Regions from separate parts of the Allobosea eneae genome, predicted to be linked through region 2. Evidence: predicted binding sites of a transcription regulator. Region 2 holds the regulator's gene; each other region holds the start of a gene.
What was found. The regulator LexA, encoded in region 2, represses DNA repair genes until DNA is damaged. The targets are predictions, from matches to a motif close to TGTTCNNNNTGTGTTCNG.

Region 1: the regulator LexA is predicted to act here: its motif matches at 2,925-2,942, upstream of ACFPOB_RS20740 (helicase-related protein).
Region 3: the regulator LexA is predicted to act here: its motif matches at 1,683-1,700, upstream of recA (recombinase RecA).

The regions. Positions count from the first base shown of each region.
Region 1 covers NZ_JBHSLW010000034.1:202,690-207,503, forward strand. The annotation lists gene ACFPOB_RS20740 (helicase-related protein) at 1-2,833, opposite strand, end outside; gene ACFPOB_RS20745 (alpha/beta fold hydrolase) at 3,154-4,044, opposite strand; gene ACFPOB_RS20750 (hypothetical protein) at 4,235-4,814, shown strand, end outside.
Region 2 covers NZ_JBHSLW010000005.1:88,051-92,864, reverse strand. The annotation lists gene ACFPOB_RS01845 (ComEC/Rec2 family competence protein) at 1-1,955, shown strand, start outside; gene lexA (transcriptional repressor LexA) at 1,949-2,686, opposite strand; gene ACFPOB_RS01835 (molybdopterin molybdotransferase MoeA) at 2,886-4,097, opposite strand; gene moaC (cyclic pyranopterin monophosphate synthase MoaC) at 4,100-4,582, opposite strand; gene trpC (indole-3-glycerol phosphate synthase TrpC) at 4,579-4,814, opposite strand, start outside.
Region 3 covers NZ_JBHSLW010000139.1:22,862-27,675, forward strand. The annotation lists gene alaS (alanine--tRNA ligase) at 1-314, opposite strand, end outside; gene recA (recombinase RecA) at 511-1,596, opposite strand; gene ACFPOB_RS30575 (hypothetical protein) at 1,764-2,282, shown strand; gene ACFPOB_RS30580 (hypothetical protein) at 2,299-2,862, opposite strand; gene ACFPOB_RS30585 (TetR/AcrR family transcriptional regulator) at 2,795-3,382, opposite strand; gene ACFPOB_RS30590 (crotonase/enoyl-CoA hydratase family protein) at 3,469-4,290, shown strand; gene ACFPOB_RS30595 (DUF1330 domain-containing protein) at 4,301-4,720, shown strand; gene ACFPOB_RS30600 (ester cyclase) at 4,732-4,814, opposite strand, start outside.

The DNA.
Region 1 (4,814 bases), on a different contig from region 2:
CTGGCTCGGCCGCAAGAGCCGCTTCGGCGGCCACAGCAGGCTCGGTCGCGGCGATCCCGGTTTCAGGCACAGCTTCTGCCACCGGCTCATCGCTTGGCAGGGCGAGCGTCGACATCGCGTCGGCCGGCACCGGCTCAACCGGGTCGGCAGCCTCTTCCTCGGCCGGAGCCGCAGCGATCTCCGCATCGGTCAAGATCGGAGCATCCGCGGTTTCGCCCGCAGGCGCAGCACTGTCCGCGCCTTCAGCGGCAGCCTCGCTCTCGATGGACGGCGCTTCGTTCAGCGCATCTGCCGCCTCGACGACGACCTCCACCGGAACCGCCGGCGTGGTCGCAGCCGGCTCGGGCGCAAAGGCCAGCGGCACGGTGATCGCCGGGCCCGGACGCTTCTGCGAGACATAGCCGAGCGAGCGCAGGATCGAGGCGAAATCCTCGCCGGCGCAGCCGACGAGCGAGGTCATCGCACCGGTCGCAACGAAGCCGTCCTGATCGGCGCTGCCCGCCGGCGGCTGGCCGAGCGTCACGCCCGGGCGATAGGCGATCGCCGGACGGATCAGGTCGGCTAGGCGCTCGAGGATATCGACGCGCACGGCGCGCTCACCGCAGACGCGATAGCCGGCGGCGCGATAGAGCCCTTTGGGAACGTCCTTGTTGGCCGGGAACGAGGTCCGGCCGGAAGAGGCGAGATGCGAGATGTCGTCGAGCCCGGCAGCCTCCGGATTGCCGTGCTTCAGCGCCCAGAGCTGAGCGGCGAGCGCGCGCGGCGCCGGCTTCAGCAGGGCCGGGACATAGAGGTGGAAGGCGCCGAAGCGGATGCCGAGCTGGCGCAGGCCGGCCCGTCCCTCCTGGTCGAGCGTCTTCATCTCCTCAGCGACCTTGCTGCGCTCGAGCACGCCGAGCGCCTCGGCCGCCTGATAGGCGATACCGCGGGCGATGCCGCTGACGCTCTCGGCGTTCTCCAGGATCTGCAGCGGGCCGAGCAACTTGGTGACGTGGTGCTTCAGCCAGGCGCCGAGCCTCGTCTCGATCTGCTCGCGGGCCTGGGCCGGCAGATGGTCGTCGACCATCAGCCGCAGGCGCGGCTCAAGCACTTTCTCGCCGGCGGTCAGGCGCGCCACCGGCTCGCCCACCCAGCGCACCAACCCGTCATGCGACAGCACGAAGGCCTCGTCGCCGGCCAGCACGACGCGCGAGGCGCGCGCCTCCAGCTCGCCGCCAAGCGCCTTCAGCGCCGCAGCGTTCAAAGCTTTCGCTTCCGGACCACCCGCCTTCGGGTCCGCCGTGAAACGGAAGCCTTGCAGCAATCCGACATGCTGACCCTCGACCAGGACATCGCCGGTCGCGGTGACTTCGGCCTCCAACATCGCATTCTCCCGCAGGCGACGCATCAATACGCTCGTGCGCCGATCGACGAATCGGCTGGCGAGCCGTTCGTGCAAAGCGTCCGACAGCCTGTCCTCTACAAGACGAGCCACCCCCTGCCAATGCTCAGGATCGGGCAACCAGTCCGGACGGTTCGCGACATAGGTCCAGGTCCGGACCTGAGCGATGCGGGCCGACAGGGTGTCGATCTCGCCATCGACACGGTCGAGCGCCGCCAACTGGCCGGCATACCAGTCGGGATCGAGCCGGCCATGGCGCATCAGGCGCAGATAAAGCGTCGTCGCCAGCTCGGCATGCTGCATCGGCGCGATCTTGCGGTAATCGGGCAGGCCACAGACCTCCCAGAGCCGCGACACCGCCGGCTTGCCCTGCGCCAGCCGCGACACATCGTGGTCGCGCGCCAGGATCTCCAGCGTCGTCATGTCCTCGGCGATCAGCGCCCGCGTCAGCGCCAGCTCCTGCGGCTGGACGTTGAGACTGTCGAGCAGACCGGGAATCGAGCGCAGGTCGAGATCGGAGTTGCGCCATTGCACCTGCCGCACCGGTTCGAAGCGGTGATCCTCGATCGCCTCGACCAGCTCCTGCTCGAAGGGCGGGGCGCGGCCGGTGGTGCCGAAGGTGCCGTCGCGCAGATGCCGTCCGGCCCGGCCGGCGATCTGGCCGAACTCGGCCGGATGCAGCTTGCGATAGTGATGGCCGTCGAACTTGCTGTCGCCGGCGAAGGCGATGTGGTCGACATCGAGGTTGAGCCCCATGCCGATCGCGTCGGTGGCGACGAGATAGTCGACATCGCCCGACTGGTAGATCTCGACTTGGGCATTGCGCGTGCGCGGGCTAAGAGCGCCCAGCACCACCGCCGCCCCGCCCTTCTGCCGCCGGATCAATTCGGCGATGGCGTAGACCTCCTCGGCCGAGAAGGCGACGATCGCCGAGCGCCGCGGCAGCCGGGTGATCTTGCGGTCGCCGGCGAAGGAGAGCTTCGACAGACGCGGGCGCGAGACGACGTTGACGCCGGGGATGAGCTGCTCGACCAGCGGCTTCATCGTGCCAGCGCCGATCAGCATGGTCTCCTCGCGACCGCGATGATTGAGCAAACGGTCGGCGAAGACATGGCCGCGATCGAGATCGGCGGCGAGCTGGATCTCGTCGATGGCGACGAAATCGACGGGAAGATCGCGCGGCATCGCCTCGACCGTGCAGACCCAAAAGCTCGGCCGCTCCGGCTTGATCTTCTCCTCGCCGGTGACGAGCGCGACCGCCTGCGGCCCGACCTTGTCGACGACGCGCTGATAGACCTCGCGCGCCAGAAGGCGCAGCGGCAGGCCGATCATGCCGGTGGGGTGCGCGATCATCCGCTCGATGGCGAGATGGGTCTTGCCGGTATTGGTCGGTCCGAGCACCGCCGTGACGCCGCGAGCGCGGAGCGAAGGCGGAAGGGAACGGGTTGGGATCAAGACGCTGGAGCTTTCCTGCAGCCTGCGCGGCGAAACGCCGGGCCAGCCCTAACGGGATGAGCTGCCCGAAGGCAACCCGATCCGTGAACAGAACGAGTCCGGAACGAAGCGGGGCCGAATCGCTGACTCCGACAGAATCAGGTTTCGTTCACGGCGAGATATCGCGGCAAGCGATTCAAAAACCACAAGATTTTGAATCGCCCTCATTCTTCATCCTTCGCCGACTTGCGCGCGCGAGGGCCGCTTTCGCTCATTTAGGTGTTGTGAGCCAAAAGGCGAGAGGACTCCGAGAAATAGGGTAGACAATAAGCCGCCAGTTAATCCGCGAACACATCGGCCACGACCTGGGCCGCCTCGTCGGGCGCCTCGACATGGACGAAGTGGCCGGCGTCCTCGCAGAAGCTCACCTCGACATCGTCGAAATAGAGCGGCAGGAAGGTCGACCAGTCCGATTTCAGGATCGGGTCGTGCCGGCCCCAATGCACCCTCGTGCGCTGATGGATCGGCACGCTTGGCGCCGGATGGCCGTCGATCGCGGCGATCCGCGCCGCGTTCTGGCTGCGATACCAGTCGAAGCCCCCACGCAGATTGCCCGGCGTCATGAAGTTCTCGACGTAAGCGTCGAACACCGGCGCGAAAGCATCCTTGCGATGGCACCAATGCGTCAGGAAATGCCCGAGATAAAGCGCGCAGGCCGCGCGGCTGGAGCCGATCAGCTGCTCCGCCAGCGGCAATTGCTGGAAGGACTGATACCAGATCTCGTTGACATGGCCGTCGCGAACCCAGGCCGAGCCGACGCTCGGCGTCGGGCAGTTGAAGAACAGGAGCTTCTCGACCCGCTGCGGATGGCGCCGCGCCAGTCCTTGCGCGACATAGGCGCCGACATCATGGCCGACGACGCCGACCGGGCCTGTGCCGAGTGCGTCCAGCAGCGCCGCGATGTCATCGGCATGAGCGTTGGCGCCGACATCGCTGCGCGGCGCCGATGACTTGCCGCTGTCGCCGAAGCCGCGCAGATCGGGCGCGATCAATCGGAACTCGCCATGCAGCCGATTCATCACCGGCAGCCAGCTCATCCAGAATTCCGGCCAGCCATGCAGCAGCAGGACCGCCGGCCCGTCGCCGACCTCGGCGACATGGAGCATGGTGTCGCGCACGACGACCTGGCGATGCCTGAGGCCGGGCGGCAAGGCAAAATCGCTGGACATGGCAGCTCCGGAAGCGAATCACCGGGAAGGCTAGCGCCTAGCACCCAAGTCCCGCAATTCGTCGAATGGCAAAGCCTCCATGCGTTGCGGGTCGGGAGGCGATCGAGGCGCAGGCGGGGATAGACCGCGATCTTATCCCCGGTGCTGTCGGCGGCCTCAGAATGGTGCGCTTCCGACCGGGGAGCACGCCATGCCGAACCTGCCGTATCGTCCATCCAGCAACAGCGCGCGCTGGCGCGAGATCGTCCTTCTGCGCCGCCGGCTCGTCTCGCTGAAGGCGCAGGCACGCCTGCTCCGGCATGAGCTCGCCCGCAAATACAATCCCGACCAGCCGCGCGTGCCGGCCGGCAATGCCGATGGCGGGCAATGGACCAGCGGCGGAGGCGGCGGCGACCCCACGCTGACTGGAACCGATTTCCTGGGCGATCTCGGAAGTGCCTTCTCGGCTGCATTGAGCTTCGGCGATGTGGTCGCCGATACCAGCGGCGAGGAGAGCTGGGCCTTCTATCAGGACGCCACGCGCAACGACGGTTCGCTGGCCGAACGCTCTGTCGTCAACCGCGATGGCTCGACAATCCAGTCCGAATTCGCCGAGCCCGACAAGCCAAGTGACTGGGACGAACGCCACATCGTCACCCTGCCCGAAGGTGGCAAGACCACCTTCGAGACCGCGGACCGCACCCAGACGATCCGGGACGGCGACCCGGATGGTGAAATCGTCTCGCGCTCGACCTGGACCGAGCGCGGGCCAGAGCGTGAGGCGACCGTGC
Region 2 (4,814 bases):
CGGCGGCCATGGCGGTCTGCATCGCTGCGACTGCGGCCTTTGCAGGTTTCGCCGCGGCGACCTGGCGAACGGCAGGCATCGCGGCGCCTGCCCTCGCACGCAACCATGTCGGCAAGCTCACCGGCTTTGTCGAGGCGCTGGAGCAGCGCGAGAAGGGCGTGCGCATCGTCATCCAGGTCACCGACCTGCCGGGCATCGATCCGGCTCAGAGGCCGCGGCGGGTGCGCGTCACCACGCCGGTGACGACGCTGAAGCCGGGCGACCATATCAGCGCGACCGCGCGCCTGTTGCCGCCGCCCGGTCCGGCGCGCCCAGGCGGCTATGACTTCGCCCGCGACGCCTTTTTCCAAGGCATCGGCGCCGTCGGCAATATCGCCGGCAAGATTACGCTCGCACCGGCGCCCATCCCGATGCCGCGCCGGCTCGCTTGGGCGGTCGCAATCGACCAGGCCCGCAACGCCTTGACCGAGCGCATTGCGACCAGCGGCGGTGGGCAGGCTGGGGCGATGGCGGCAGCGCTGGTAACCGGCAAGCGCGGTTTGATCAGCGAGGAGACCAACAACGACCTGCGCGCCGCCGGCATCTACCACATCGTCTCGATCTCCGGCCTGCATATGGTGTTGGCCGCCGGCACGATCTTCTGGCTGGCGCGGGCGCTGCTGGCATTGTCGCAGACGGCGGCGCTGTACTGGCCGGTGAAGAAGCTCGTGGCGCTCGCCGCCATGGCTGGCGCGACCACTTACTGTGTCTTCTCCGGCGCCGAGGTCGCCACCGTGCGCTCGCTGATCATGACGTTGGTCATGCTCGGCGCCATCCTGGTCGACCGGCCGGCCCTCTCCATGCGCAATCTCGCGCTCGCCGCGATCATCGTGCTGCTGCGCGAGCCGGAGGCGCTGCTCGGGCCGAGCTTCCAGATGTCGTTCGGGGCGGTGGCGGCGTTGATCGCCTTCGCCGAACGCTGGCAGGAGCGAGCGCCCGATGCCGCCGCGGCCTCCTGGCCCTGGCCGCTGCGGCCGCTCTGGCTCTCGGCCGTCGGCATCCTGACGACCACCATGGTCGCGACCGCGGCGACGGCGCCCTACGGCGTCTTCCACTTCCAGACCTTCAACCCGTTCGGCCTGCTCGGCAACGCGCTGGCGCTGCCTTTCGTCTCGCTGATCGTGATGCCGGCCGCCGTCTTCGGCGTGCTCGCCTATCCGTTCGGGCTCGACTGGCCGGCCTGGGCGCTGATGGGCTGGGCGTCGGGCCTCGTGCTCCAGCTCGCCCATTGGGTCGCCGGCATCGACCGCTCGACCATTGTGCTGCCGGCCTTCGGGCCGCTGGCGCTGATCCTGTTCTCGATCTCGCTGCTTTGGCTGACCCTGTGGACGACGGCGCTGCGCTTCCTCGCCGCATTGCCGCTGGTCGGCGGACTGGCGCTGGCCTCGGCGCCGTCGCGGCCCGACATCCTGATCGAGCGCGACGGCTCGGGTGTGCTGGTGCGCGGGCCGGAGGGCAAGATGGTGCTGGCCGGCAAGCCGAGCCGCTTCGTCCTGACGCAATGGCTGCATGCCGACGGCGATTCCCGCTCGCCAGACGACGCCGCTCTGCGCCAGGGCGCCGCCTGCGATGCCCGTGGCTGCGTCATCCGCCTCCCCGATGGCCGCTCGGTAGCCTATACGCGCGACCGCATCGCACTGGTCGAGGACTGCCAGCGCGCCGATCTCGTGGTGACATCGCTCTATTGGACAGCACCTTGCGCCGCGCGCCTGATTGATCGCAGTGCGCTCATCCGCGATGGCGCGACCGCCTATCATGCGGCCCGCGGCGGTTGGCGCGCCTATACGGCCGACGAGGTCGCCCGCCTGCGTCCGTGGACCAGGGCGCGGCCGGAAACGAAGCCGTCGCCTGAACCCGCTCCCGCGCCGACACCCGCAACTGCGGAGCAGGCACAGGATGCGGAGGCGCTTCAGTAGCGCCGCAACAGGTTGACCAGGCGGCCCTGGATTTTGACCCGATCGGGCCCGAGCACGCGCGTCTCATAGGCGGGGTTGGCGGCTTCGAGCGCAATCGACGAGCCACGCTTGCGCAGCCGCTTCAGCGTCGCTTCCTCGTCGTCGATCAGGGCGACGATGATGTCGCCGGTATTGGCGGTGTCCTGCTTGCGGATAACCACGGTGTCGCCGTCGAGGATGCCGGCCTCGATCATCGAATCGCCGCGGACCTCGAGGGCATAATGCTCGCCACCGCCGAGCATGTCGGCCGGCATCGTGACGCTGTGGCTGCGGTCCTGGATCGCCGAGATCGGTGTGCCGGCGGCGATGCGGCCCATGACCGGGATCGAGACGGTCGAGCGCCCGCTGTCTTCGGCAGCCGGTGGTCGCGGCTTCGTCAGATTGGCTGCTGGTGCCGGGGCAGGCGGGGTCTGGCCAAGGCCGCCCTGAACGATGGAGGGGCTGAAGCGGCCGCGCTGTGCCTGCGGCCCGCCGATGCCGTCCGGCATCTTGATGACTTCGAGGGCGCGCGCCCGGTTCGGAAGCCGGCGAATGAAGCCGCGCTCCTCCAGCGCCATGATCAAACGGTGGATGCCGGATTTGGAGCGCAGGTCGAGCGCGTCCTTCATCTCGTCGAAGGAGGGCGGCACGCCGGATTCGCGCAGGCGCTCATGGATGAAGCGAAGCAGTTCGAACTGTTTGCGTGTCAGCATGGTCGCGCCGTCCGCCTTTTCGGCTAGAATCGAAACAAAGCACGAACACCATACGCGTTCGCCTTGTGTTCCGCAAGGGTATCGGTGCGGCCGGACCTGTTCATTTGAGGGCTGTCATCCCGGGCGACCGAATGGATCCCGGATCGGCGCCGCTTCGCGGCTTGTCCGGGATGACCATTCGCGAGGAGGCGAGGCTCGACTAGCGCAGCCTGATGATGCGACAGGGATCGCCCGCCTTGGCTGGTTCGGCGAAAGCCGGGCGGACCACCAGTGCCTCGGCGCGCGACAGGTTCGCCAGCATCGAGGAATCCTGCTTGGCGAAGGGCCTGACGCGTCGCTCGCCAGCGGTCGTCTCGATCGTGGCACGCAGATAGTCCTGGCGCTCGTCATTGGCCGGCAGGTCGACGGCGAGGATGGCGGGTTCGCTGCGGTCGCGCTCGGGATCGACAACGCCGAGCAGCGCCTCGACCAGCGGCATCGCGAAGAGATGGCCGCAGACGATCGAGGAGACCGGGTTGCCGGGGAGGCCGAGCGCGACTATGGGCCCGAGCCGGCCCATCATCATCGGCTTGCCCGGGCGCATCGCGATCTTCCAGAAACCGAGCGCCATGCCCTGCGCCTTCAGCGCCGCCTGGACCAGATCGTGCTCGCCGACCGAGGCGCCGCCGAGGGTGATCAAGACATCGGCGCCGGCGGCGCGCGCCGCGTCGATCTTGGCGGCCAGATCCGGGTGGTTGTCGCGGGCGATGCCGAGATCGAGCGTCGTGCCGCCTGCCTGCTTGATCAGCGCGGCGAGGGCGAAGCTGTTGGAGGCGACGATCTGGTCGGGGCCGACCGGCTCGCCCGGCAGGACGAGCTCGTCGCCGGTGGCGAGGATCGCGACCAGCGGCTTGCGGCGGACCGAAAGCGTGGGATGGCCGGCAGCGGCGGCGAGGCCGAGCGCGGCGCTGTCGAGCCGGCGGCCAGTCTTGAGCAGGACCTCGCCGGTCTGAAAATCGAGCCCGGCCGGGCGGATGAACTGGCCCTTGCTCGCTGGCCTGGTGACGCGGATGACCGGGCCGCCGACGCCCTCGGCATGCTCCTGGATCAGGATCGCATCGGCGCCGTCGGGGATTGGCGCGCCGGTGAAGATGCGTACCGTCTCGCCGGGCCCGACCTGGCCGGAAAAGCCGCGGCCGGCGGCGGATCCGCCGATGACCTTGAGCTCCTTGCCCGGCTCCAGGTCGGCGGCGCGGGCGGCATAGCCGTCCATGGCCGAATTGGCGAAGGGCGGCTGGGTCCTGAGCGCAGCGACGTCCTCAGCCAGTACGCGGCCGGCGCAGTGCGCCAGCGCCAGCGTCTGCGCCGGCGTCGGGCCGGGCACACTGTCGAGCAGCGCCTTGAGCGCGACCGGGACGGGGGTGAGGCTCATGCCTATGGTCCTGCGATCTCGTAGGTTCCGGACTTGCCGCCGGATTTATGCACGAGTCGGACGCCTTCGATATGCATGGCGCGATCGACCGCCTTCACCATGTCGTAGACGGTTAGGCAGGCGACGCTGACGGCGGTCAGCGCTTCCATCTCGACGCCGGTCTTGCCGGTCAGCTTGACCTCCGCGCGCACGCGTACACCCGGCAGGGCCTCGTCGATCGAGAGGTCGACGGAAATCTTGCTCAGGAGCAGCGGGTGGCAGAGCGGGATCAGCTCGTGCGCGCGCTTGGCAGCCATGATGCCGGCGAGACGCGCCGTGCCGAGCACATCGCCCTTCTTGGCCTCGCCGTCGCGGACGATCGCCAGCGTCTCGGCTTGCATCACCACATGGCCTTCGGCGATCGCCGTGCGGACAGTCTCGGCCTTGTCGCCGACATCGACCATATGGGCCTCGCCCTTCTGGTCGAGATGGGTAAGGCGGCTCATGCCGCCGCCTCGGTGGTGTTTCCAGTCAGGAGCTGGCGGGTCGCGGCCGCCACGTCCGCCTGGCGCATCAGGCTTTCGCCGACCAGAAAAGTGTTGACGCCGCAAGCCTGCAGGCGGGTGATATCGGCATGGGTGAAGATGCCGCTCTCCCCGACGAGCAAACGATCCTTCGGCACGCGCGGCGCCAGCCGCTCGGTGACGGCGAGGTTGAGCTTGAAAGAGCGCAGGTCGC
Region 3 (4,814 bases), on a different contig from region 2:
TGCTCCTTGAAATAGTCGCCGAAGGAGAAATTCCCCAGCATCTCGAAGAAGGTGTGGTGGCGGGCGGTGTAGCCGACATTGTCGAGGTCGTTGTGCTTGCCGCCGGCGCGCACGCATTTCTGCGCCGTGGTGGCGCGGGCGTAAGGCCGCTTCTCCTGGCCGGTGAAGACGTTCTTGAACTGCACCATGCCGGAATTGGCGAACATCAAGGTCGGGTCGTTGCGCGGCACGAGCGGGCTCGACGGCACCACCTCGTGGCCGTTCGCCTTGAAGTAATCGAGGAAGGTCGACCTGATCTCGTTGACGCCGCTCATCGCAATCTTGGCTCTGGTTCAAGCAGGGGGCCGGCAAGCGCCGGCAGGGCTGAAAGGGTTCTAGTCAGCGCACTTATGCCTGTCCAGAAAGGGCCTGCATAGTTCGCAGGCGCGGCAAGCTGCTGACCGCAAAACGGAAACGGGCGACCCGAAGGCCGCCCGTCGATCTCATGGCTGAATGCCAGCGTTTGAAGGCTCAGGCTTCGCCCTCGTCGAGGTCATCGGCGGTCGGGTCGGCGTTCTCCAGGATGCGCTCGGCGACGAGGCCGGAGTTCTGGCGGATCGTCGTCTCGATCTTGGCGGCGACGTCGGGATTGGCCTTGAGGAAGCTCTTGGCGTTCTCGCGGCCCTGGCCGAGGCGCTGGCTGTCGAAGGAGAACCAGGCGCCGGACTTCTCGACGATGCCGGCCTTGACGCCGAGATCGACCAGCTCGCCGGCCTTCGAGATGCCCTCGCCGAACATGATGTCGAACTCGACCTGCTTGAAGGGCGGCGCGACCTTGTTCTTGACCACCTTGACGCGGACCTGGTTGCCGGTCGCCTCGTCGCGCTCCTTCAGCGTCGAGACGCGGCGGATGTCGAGGCGGACCGAGGCGTAGAACTTGAGCGCATTGCCGCCGGTGGTCGTCTCGGGCGAGCCGTACATCACGCCGATCTTCATGCGGATCTGGTTGATGAAGATGACCATGCAGTTCGAGCGCGAGATCGAGGCGGTGAGCTTGCGCAGCGCCTGGCTCATCAGGCGGGCCTGCAGGCCGGGCTGGTTGTCGCCCATCTCGCCTTCGATCTCGGCACGCGGCGTCAGCGCCGCGACGGAGTCGACGACGAGCACGTCGATCGCGCCGGAGCGGACCAGCGTGTCGGTGATCTCGAGCGCCTGCTCGCCGGTGTCGGGCTGCGAGATCAGCAGGTCGTCGAGATTGACGCCGAGCTTGCGGGCATAAACCGGATCGAGCGCGTGCTCGGCGTCGACGAAGGCGCAGACGCCACCCTTCTTCTGGGCTTCGGCGATGGTGTGCAGCGCGAGCGTGGTCTTGCCCGAGGATTCGGGGCCGTAGATCTCGACGACGCGGCCGCGCGGCAGGCCGCCGACGCCGAGCGCGATGTCGAGGCCGAGCGAGCCGGTCGAGACCGTCTCGATCTCGATCGCCTGCTGGTTCTTGCCCAGGCGCATGATCGAGCCCTTGCCGAAAGCCCGTTCGATCTGCGAGAGCGCCGCATCGAGCGCCTTGGCCTTGTCCATCGAAGAGCCTTCCACGAGCCTGAGATTTGCCTGATTCACGACGTGCGCTCCTTATGGCAGGGGCGCGACCACATCTCAATCCGCGCCATGGAAACGACTATGGTCACGGTTTGTTCTCTCTCGCAAGTTCTTTTTTTGTTCTTGCTCCAGCGCGCGCCGCTTGTACTCTGGCGGGGTGAGTGCGGCAGGCTCGCGGGGAGTAAGGCGTGATGCGGAAATCGCTGATCAAGCTCCTCCTGATCCCGCTCGACCTTGCCGTCGGGCTCGCCATCCTGCTCGACGAGCTGCTGCGGCCGGTCTACCGGCCGCTGATCGCCTGGTTCGCCTCGCTCAGGCTGGTGGCGCGGCTCGAAGCGGCGATCGGGCGGTTGCCGCCCTATGGCGCGCTGGTCGCGCTGGCGATCCCCTTCGCCATCGTCGAGCCGCTGAAGCTGCTCGGCCTGCTGTTCCTGGCACGCGGCGCGTTCACGGCGGGTATCGTCACCACCGCGATCGGCCATCTCGCCGGCTTCCTGCTGGTCGAGCGCGTCTACCATGCTGGACGGGCGCAGCTCCTCACCATTCCCTGGTTTGCGCGGATCATGGGCTGGATCGAGGCGATCCGGCAGGCGGTGATCGGCCGGATCAAGGCGAGCACCGCCTGGCAAAAGGCTGTCGCGCTAGTGCGGGCGGCGCGGGAGCGCCTGCGTGGCGTAAAGCTCTGGCTGGCGCGCCTGCGCGCCTGACCAGAGCCGGCGGCAGTCATTCCTCCGGCTTGGCTTGCCAGGCCGCGGCGAGGCGTTCGAGCTCGACGGTGTAGCAGTAGATCGCGAAGACGATCGCAAGCAGCAGACTGGAACGCCAGGTCAGGGTGAAGCTGTCCGCGAGCCTGGTCAGCTCGGGCAGATGACGCAGGAAATAGATCGAGGCGAGCGCGCCGCCGACGATCGCACCGAGGCGGGCTGCGAACGCCAGCAGGTGCCCCAGGACCGGGCTGTGGAAGCCATGCGGCACCGGCAGCCGGTAGAGGCGGGTCCAATAGCAAAGCTGGCCGAGCAGCGCCGCACCACAGACCTGCGCCAGAACTTCGGTCGGCAGCGTCTGCTGCTGGCCGATCCGCTCGATCAGGATGCGAAAGGCGGTGTGGATGTGGAAGAGGATCACCAGCGCGCAGACCGTCTGCACGATCAGCAGCAGCGTGTAGACGAGAACCGGCCTTTGCGTCATCGGCGCAGGATAGAAGGCGGCGATACGCTGATCAAACGTGGGGGCTCGGGCGCGCTCCGGCGGCCAGCGCAGCGGCGGCGCGGCCGGCGGCCTCGACATAGGCCGGGTCGCGATGGACGAGCATGACCGAGAAGGCGCCGTCCATGAGCAGCACGACCTGGCGGGCAAGTTCCTCGGGCGCGGCGGCGCCATGCTCGGCGCAGGCGCCGGCGAGCCAGCGCTCGAAGCCGGCCTTGTGGCGCGCGCCGATTTTGATTGCGGGGTGGCCGGGCAGGTTGGCGAGCTCGGCGGCGGTGCGCAGGAAGCCGCAGCCCTTCCAGCGCGGGTGGCGGGCGGAGCGCGCGAGGTTCTGGAAGATCGCCTCGATCTTCTGCGGCAGGCCGCCCTGCGCCTTGTCGAACCAGCCGGCCATCAGCTTGAGGTTGGGCTGGTCGCGCGCCTCGAGATAGGCAGCGACGAGCTCGTCCTTGCTCTCGAAATGGTAGTAGAGCGTGCGCTTGGTGACGCCGGCCTTCTCAGCCACCGCATCGACGCTGACGGCGCGAATGCCCTCGCCGTAGAAGAGCTTGCTGGCGGCCTCGATGATGCGGATGCGCGTCGGCTTGTCGGGTTCGGTCATGCCTCGATGTATACCGTACAGGTAGTATATATCGTCAAGTCGGGAGTGCAGCTTCGATCGGTCGAAACCGGAAGAAGGCCAAAGCCATGCCCGATAATGATCCCATCCTGATTCAACAGCGCGAGGCGATTGCGACGCTGACGTTGAACCGGCCCGAGAAGCTGAATGCGCTGAGCTACGGACTGATCGACCGCCTGCTCGACGTCCTCGATGCGATCGAGGTCGATCCTTCGATCCGCGCCGTGATCCTGACCGGCGCCGGCGAGCGCGCCTTTTCGGCCGGCGGCGACATCCATGAGTTCTCGCGGAGCGTCGCGGCCGGGCCGGAGCAGGCGGTGCGCGAATTCGTCCGCCGCGGGCAGAAGCTGACGGCGCGGCTGGAGGCCTTCGGCAAGCCGGTGATCGCCGCGGTGAACGGGCTCGCCTATGGCGGCGGCTGCGAGGTCACCGAGGCGGTGCCGCTCGCCATCGCCAGCGAGCGGGCGATGTTCGCCAAGCCGGAGATCAATCTCGGCATGCCGCCGACCTTCGGCGGGACACAGCGCCTGCCGCGCCTCGCCGGCCGCAAGCGCGCCATGGAGCTGCTGCTGACCGGCGATCCGTTCACGCCGCAGCGGGCGCTGGAGATGGGCCTGATCAACGCGGTGGTGCCGCATGACGAGTTGCTGCCGGCGGCGAACGCGCTGGCGGCGCGTATCCTGCGGCATTCCTCATTGGCGGCGGCGACCATCCTCACGGCGGTGACGCGCGGCATCAACGCCAGCATCGCCGAAGGGCTGCTGATCGAGAGCGAGCAGTTCGCCCGCATCGTGCCGACGGCCGATCTGCGCGAGGGGCTCGACGCCTGGATGGCGCGGCGCCAGCCGGTCTATTCCGGCGACTGGTCGCTGGTCGCCAAGGCCGGTTGAGGGGGCGGGGATGAGCGATCATGCGAGCTTCAGCCGCGAGGCTTTCGCCGCCTTCCGTGCCGACGACCGGCCGGGCCCGGTGCAGATGTTGAACCTGATCCGGCTCAATGGCGAGGCGCAGTATCCGGACGGGCCGCATGGCGGCGGCCGCGAGGCCTTCGCGAACTATGGCCGGATCAGCGCGCCGGTGCTGACGCGGCTCGGCGGGCGGATCATCTGGCGCGGCGGCTTCGAGCAGATGCTGATCGGCCCGCGGGGCGAGCGCTGGGACATCTGCTTCATCGCCGAATATCCCAGTGTCGAGGCCTTTGCGGCAATGTTCCGCGATCCGATCTATCGCGAGGCGATGATGCATCGACAGGCGGCGGTGAAGGATTGCCGCCTGATCCGGTTGGCGGCGCGGGAGGCGGGAGTGACCTTCGCCGGATAGGGCAGGGTCGTTCAGCCCTGCTTCAGGCGCCCGATCAGGCCGTGGATGTCGCCGAGCACGAAGAGGTCGCGCACGAGCCCGTCCTCGAAGGTGA